DNA from 3 places in the Methylobacterium komagatae genome. Region 1 is predicted to be linked to each of the others. Evidence: predicted binding sites of a transcription regulator. Region 1 holds the regulator's gene; each other region holds the start of a gene.
The links. Region 1 encodes LexA, which represses DNA repair genes until DNA is damaged. Its sites were predicted from a motif close to TGTTCNNNNTGTGTTCNG; they were not measured.
Positions count from the first base shown of each region.

Region 2: a site for LexA is predicted at 1,027-1,044, ahead of ACFQE0_RS07345 (PA0069 family radical SAM protein). Genes of this name have one in related genera too.
Region 3: a site for LexA is predicted at 1,175-1,192, ahead of ACFQE0_RS00335 (ImuA family protein). Genes of this name have one in related genera too.

Region 1 is NZ_JBHSWN010000001.1:3,543,664-3,545,925, forward strand. It holds partial or broken gene ACFQE0_RS17675 (ComEC/Rec2 family competence protein) at 1-1,065, shown strand, start outside; gene lexA (transcriptional repressor LexA) at 1,059-1,805, opposite strand; gene ACFQE0_RS17685 (OmpA family protein) at 2,005-2,262, opposite strand, start outside.
Region 2 is NZ_JBHSWN010000001.1:1,517,939-1,520,200, reverse strand. It holds gene ACFQE0_RS07345 (PA0069 family radical SAM protein) at 1-1,009, opposite strand, end outside; gene ACFQE0_RS07340 (hypothetical protein) at 1,146-1,649, shown strand; gene ACFQE0_RS07335 (amino acid permease) at 1,796-2,262, shown strand, end outside.
Region 3 is NZ_JBHSWN010000001.1:69,815-72,076, reverse strand. It holds gene ACFQE0_RS00340 (DUF6504 family protein) at 1-80, opposite strand, end outside; gene ACFQE0_RS00335 (ImuA family protein) at 384-1,130, opposite strand; gene ACFQE0_RS00330 (acyl carrier protein) at 1,515-1,769, shown strand; gene ACFQE0_RS00325 (acyl-CoA dehydrogenase family protein) at 1,766-2,262, shown strand, end outside.

The DNA.
Region 1 (2,262 bases):
TGCCTCGCGCGTGAGCCCGAAGCCCTGCTCGGCCCGAGTTTCCAGATGTCCTTCGGTGCCGTGGCGGGCCTCGTCGCCTGCGCACGGCTCATCGACGGAAGGCTGTTTCTCAGCCCTGGCGCGGGCCGGATCGGACGAATGGCAGGCCTCGTCGCACGGGGGATCGTCGGGACACTAACCACCACCCTCGTCGCACAAATCGCGACAGCCCCCTTCGCGACCTATCATTTCCAGACGGTTCAGCCCTTCGGCGTGCTCGGCAACGCCCTGACACTCCCCCTCGTGTCACTGGTGGTGATGCCCTGCGCCGTGCTCGGGACAGTGGCCTATCCCTTCGCCCTCGATCGCCCGGTCTGGTGGGTGATGGGGCAGGCGGTGGCCGGGATGCTCGCCATTTCCGAATGGATTGCCGGTTTCGGACGATCCGTGCTGGTGGTGCCTGCCTTCGGCACCGGGGCGCTGCTGCTGCTGGCGGCGGCACTCCTGCTTGCAACGCTACCCGCCTCACGCCTGCGCCGCTTAGCCCTCCTGCCGGCCCTGGCCGGGCTCGCCCTTGCAGCCTTTCCGCAGCGGCAGGACCTCTACGTCGATCGCCAGGGAACGGGCGCCGCCCTGCGGGGGGTGGACGGACAGCTCACCCTCCTCGGCAAGCCCTCGCGCTTCGTGCTGGAGCAATGGCTGAAAGCCGATGGCGACGATCGCCGCGCCGCCGACCTCCTCGCTATGTCCCCACCAGGCCACTGCGACCGCCTCGGCTGCACCGCCCATCTGCCGGATGGACGGGCGATCGCGCTGGTGAAGGACAGCCGCGCCTTCCCCGAGGACTGCGCCCGCGCGGCCATCGTCATCACAGCGCTGACGGCCCCGTCGGGTTGCGCAGCACCACTCGTCCTCGACCGGCGACGCCTATCCGATCAGGGCGCCGCCTCGCTGAGCCTGAGCGGCGGCTCGATCGCGCCGCTCCACGCCCATGCGTCCGGCCGCCATCCACCTTGGCGCCCCACCCCCGCGGGGAAGCCCGCCGAGGAGACGCCACCGGAGCCGGAACTCCCTCTCGATCAGTAGCGCCGAACGAGACTGACGAGGCGGCCCTGGATCCGCACCCGGTCCGGTCCAAGTACGCGGGTCTCGTAGGCCGGGTTCGCAGCTTCGAGGGCGATGGAGGAGCCGCGCCGACGAAGACGCTTGAGGGTCGCCTCCTCATCGTCGATCAGCGCGACGATGATGTCGCCGGTATTGGCGGTCTCCTGCTTGCGGATGACCACGAGGTCACCGTCGAGGATGCCGGCTTCAACCATCGAATCGCCCCGCACCTCCAGGGCGTAATGCTCGCCACCCGCCAGGAAGTCCGGCGACATGGTGACGGAGTGGCTCTGGTTCTGGATGGCGGCGATGGGCGTGCCCGCCGCGATCCGCCCCATGACGGGGATCGAGACTCCCCGGAATTCCTCGTAGGCCCGCGGCTGAGCCGGAGAAGGGGAAGCAGGGGGCTGCTTGGAGAGACCGCCCTCCACCACGCTCGGAGTGAATCGACGCGGCTCTGGCGCCGAGGCAGCAGCGGCCTCGGCGGCTTCCGGACCACGCCCGAGGGCATCCGGCAGGCGGATCACCTCGATCGCCCGCGCACGATTGGGAAGACGGCGCAGGAAGCCACGCTCCTCCAGGGCGGTGATCAGGCGGTGGATTCCGGATTTCGACTTGAGATCGAGGGCATCCTTCATCTCGTCGAACGAGGGCGGCACCCCACATTCCTGCATCCGCTGCTGGATGAAGCGCAGGAGGTCCAGCTGCTTACGCGTGAGCATGATAGGGTCTCGCAGAATGGCGGCAGGCGCGTTGAAACAAATCGCGAACACGTTAAGCGTTCCGCAAGTGTTCTGCAAGAGACAAGCTTGGCATTAAGGACAGGGGGCGGATTCTCGAAGTCGGCGGCGTGTCATCGCTCATTGGCGTGCCGCCGACTTGGTGGATTCCGGCGGCCAAGCCTCGGATCGTCGGCCGGGCTCACGGCTGCCGGGTGATCAGCACCTCGACACGACGGTTGCGCGCGCGGCCCTCCGGCGTCGCATTGTCGGTGATCGGCTCATCCGCGCCACGCCCGCCGACCGTGATCCGTCCGGTTTCCGACAGGGCAGGGCGGATCAGGGCGGCAACCGCTTCCGCGCGCGCAAGGGACAGCGCCTGATTGTCCCGGAAGGTCCGCGCCGACCGGATCGGTTGATCGTCCGTATAACCCACGATGCGCACTGGCCCCGGTTCGGC
Region 2 (2,262 bases), 2.0 Mb from region 1:
CGAGGCGGACCCGCTGGCCGATCATCTCGGCGTAGGGCCCCTCGCCCCGGAAGCGGTGGCCGAAGCGCGAATCGTTCTCCTTGCCGCCACGCGACTGGCGCAACAGCGCGAGGGCGCGCTCTCGGCGCTCGGGGTAATGCTCCGCGAACCAATCGGCCACGAGATCCTTCACCTCGCCGGGCAGGCGCAGCAGAGCGTGACCGATCCGGCTCGCCCCCTGCGCATGGGCAGCCTCCAACACCGATTCGATCTCGTGATCGGTGAGGCCGGGGATGATCGGCGAGATGTTGACCATGACTGGCACCCCCGCATCCGCCAGGGCGCGCATGGCCGCGAGCCGCTTCTCCGGACGCGGCGCGCGGGGATCGAGCCGCCGGGACAGGGCCGGATCGAGGGTCGGCAGGGAGATCGCGACGAGGGCGAGGTTTCGCGCGGCCATCCTCGAGAGAAGATCGAGGTCGCGCAGCACGAGGTCCGATTTCGTGGTCACGCCCACCGGGTGCCGGGCCTCGTCCAGCACCTCCAGCACGGCCCGGGTGAGGCGGTGCTCCCGCTCGATCGGCTGGTAGGGATCGGTGGCGGTGCCGAGCGCGATGGTCTCCGGCCGGTAGCCCGGTGCCGACAACTCCTTCCGCAGCAGCCGCGCCGCCTCCGGCTTGGTGAAAAGGCGCGATTCGAAGTCGAGCCCTGGAGACAGGCCGAGATAGGCGTGGGTCGGCCGCGCGTAGCAATAGATGCAGCCGTGCTCGCAGCCGCGATACGGGTTGACCGAGCGATCGAAGGGGATATCCGGCGAGGTATTCCGGGCGATGATCGAGGCCGTCCGCTCCGGCCGGACCTCCGTCCGCAGGGGCGCGGGCGCCTCGCTCTCCCAGCCATCATCGAAAGCCTCCCGCCGGGCGGTTTCGAACCGGCCACTCGGATTCGCCGTGGCACCCCGCCCCTTCCGGCCCTCGGGCAGGGGCATGCTCTCGGTCAGGCGAAGGGTGATCGGCGAATCTTGACGCATGAAGCCTCGCTGGCCTTAGGAACATAACACGAACGATTTGAGCGAGTCTGCGGAAAATGCGGGCAAACCGAGAGACTTGCGGCCCGTGGCGCGGGAATAGCGTTTCTCCTCGCGCAAAATCGGGTATGCGCCCCGCATGCTCTCCGCCGTGACCCATTTGGACGATCCGGCCGACCCGGACGCGATCGACCGGCTGGCCGACACGCTCAGCGCCCTCGTGTCGGGCGTGGCGGGCGGCCTCGTCGGCGACGCGATCATCGTCGTGCCCCGTGAGGTCCCCGCCGTGGCGACCGTCGCGGAGGCGACCGGCGCGGTGCTGGTGGTGCATACGGGCAATGATCCCTTCGGCGCCGGCGCGGCGATCGCCCGGCGCGACTGGATCTTCTGCCTCGACGCGGGCGACGTGCCCGCCGAGGGCTGGATCCGCACACTCGATCGGTTCGTCGGCATGGCCAAACCCGAGATCGGGATCGGCCGCCTCGACCGCCCCGAGCCCCTGCGCCGTCTCCGTAACCGCCTCGACAGACTGTTCGGCACGCGGACGATCCGGGCTGGGGACGTGGTGCGGCGGGAGGACCTGTCCGGCCGGACGAAGCGGCTGCGGGTCCGCGCCCTGCATGCGCGGATCGACCGGTCCTGAACTGATCATTGGCCGGGCGAAATCTCTTCTCAGAAACCCGTCAAATGTAATTCTCGCGCGCCTCCCTGGCGGAACAGCCCGAAACTTGCTCAGTTGCCGGCAACGATCAGCGCCAAGCCGGCGGCGCCGCTTTTGGGATGACGCCGATGGAAGCTTCCAACCTGATGGCGCGAAAGTCGGTGGACGACATCGTCGCCGGTGGGGAGGCCGAGTCGCAGACCCTGTCGCGCTCGCTGGGGGCGCTCTCCATCACGGCCATGGGTATCGGCGCCATCATCGGCGCGGGCATCTTCGTGCTCACCGGCACGGCCGCCGCGCAATATGCGGGGCCGGGCATCATGCTCTCCTTCGTGCTGGGCGGCATCGCCTGCGCCTTCGTGGGCCTGTGCTACTCGGAAATGGCCGCGCTGATCCCGGTGGCGGGGTCGAGCTACACCTATACCTATGCGACGCTCGGCGAGTTCTTCGCATGGCTGATCGGGTGGGACCTGATCCTCGAATACGCGATGGGCGCGGCGACCGTAGCGGTCGGCTGGTCGGGCTACGTGACGAGCATCCTGAAGGATGTCGGCATCGTCATCCCGGCCCGGTTCGCCCACGCGCCGGGCACCGA
Region 3 (2,262 bases), 3.5 Mb from region 1:
GCAGCGCCCGGCGTGTCGGCCAGCGCGATCCGCGCCGGGACGCGTGATCGCGCGAGGCGCGTGGTGAGGTCGTCGAGCAACGCCGCTTCCCCACCCAGCAGATGGGCCGCGCCTTCGATGTCGATGAACAGGCCGTGCCCCCTTCGGCAGGCCCGAAAGGCGCGACGATGGGCGCGTAGCGCATCGCCCAGCGGCAGAGCCGGGCCAGCGCCTGGGCATCCGCATCCGGATCGGCGGGGTGGACGCGCAGTGGCACGCCGATCCGTGCCCGAACCCGGCCGAGCAGATCCCCCGGCCGCAGGCCGAGGGCGCGGGCCTGCTCATCGACGGCGACGAGGCGCAGGCCGCCTGGACCAGCGGCGGCGACGGCGTGCGGCCCGTCCTCAGGAGCGAGCCCTGCCCGCCTGAGCCGCGTCATCGGCCAATCGTTCAGGCAGATGCAGACGACGCGCGGCACTGTCCCACTCCACAAGCCAGGATCCACCGCGCCCGTTGCGGCATCGTTCGAGGCGCACCCGCCAGCGCGGGGCGAGGAGACCGCCGGAGCGGCCGGGGCCTTCTGGGGCTGCGGAGACGAGCCAGCGGGTGGCGGCTCCGTTGGGGAGCCCCAGTCCGGCCTGCCGCAAGACGAGGAGGAGGGGCGGTTCGCCCGTCTCTGCCGCCAGTTGCAGCCGTCGCCCCGCCTTGAGGGGCATCCCCTCGCCGACGAGCCCGATCAGGACCGACAGACAGTTCGCGTGAAGCGCGGCTTCCAGGGCGCGGAACACATCCCGGTCTCCTCCCGCCTCCAGCAGCAGGATGCGACCCGGATCGAGGCCCAGGCAGGCGAGGCCGTGGCCATAGGGCAGAGAATGGCCCGAAGCGGCTGCGATCATCGCCTCGCCCGGATCCTCCCCGAGGCGGCGGGCACAGAGGGCCATGGCGAAAGCCAGGGCGGCGATGGCGTCGTCGGGTTCGGCGGGCACGATTTCGTGAGGAGGTCCCAGGACGAGACCACCCCCCGGTAGATGAGCGTCGAGCGCAGCCAGCCCGAGGGGCATGACGGGGATCGCGGGGGAATGTCTTGCGGACAGCTCCGCCCTCAGGCGTGCAAGGTTGTTCACCACGCTCGCCGACTTCGGGGGGCTCATCGGCACCTGTGCCATTGTCGCTGGGTCCGGTCATGCTCCGAGATGGGAACATAACAAGAACAAACTCAACCGGATCCTGAGTGGTCCCAGATTCAAACGACGACTCAGCGGTTTGGCCTGTGGACTGGTGTGGATGGCTGTGGATGCGCCCCGAACCGTGACTGCTTCCACAACTCTAGTGGGTGATTCTGCGTATCTCGCGCTTTGGTGGAACGATTCATTTGTGAAGGTCTGCGAGAGTGCCCTAACGAGGCAAAAGCCAAATCCGAAATCAAAGCTTAATGCCGCCGCCGCAAAAAGATCAAAATTTACGATAGATAATCGCTAGATTTGACAATCATTATCTGCGGCGTATGAGTGCCAACATCAATAGAGGGCATCGCAATGGTCTCCGACGAAGTCATCAGGGACATCCTTCGGCAGAATGAGGCGATGTCTCCCATCGTCGATAGCTTGAGCGAAGACGATGACCTGTTCGAGAAGGGTCTCGACTCTTTCGGTTCGGTGCAGCTGATGCTGGGCCTTGAAGAGAAGTTCGAGGTCGAGTTCCCGGATACGCTCCTGAACCGTCGCTCCTTCTCGACCATCCGGATCATCCGCGAGACGGTCACCAAGCTGTCCATGGGAGCCGCCGCGTGAGCACGGACCTCGCTCGCCGGGCAAAGCGCGTTGCCGAGGTCGCCGCGCTTCATGCCGATGCGGTCGATCGCGAGGGCCGCTTCCCCGCCGAGGCCGTCGCCGCCCTCAAGACGGAGCGGCTGCTCGGCCTCCAGGTTCCGACTCAATACGGTGGTGAGGGCGCCGGCCTCGCTCAGATCGCGGAAGTGTGTTGCACCCTCGGCCAGGCGTGCAGCGCCTCGGCGATGGTCTTCGCCATGCACCACATCAAGCTCGCGAGCCTCGTGACCCATGGGCTCACGAGCGATTGGCATTGCGGCCTGATGGCCAAGGTCGCCAACGAGCAATTGCTCATCGCGTCCTCGACCACCGAGGCGGGCATCGGCGGGGATCTGCGCAACAGCCTCTGCGCCGTCGAGGCCGAGGGTGAACTGTTCAACCTCGGCAAGGATGCCAGCGTCATCTCCTACGGGTCGCAGTCCGACGTGATCCTCGTCACCGCCCGGCGCAACCC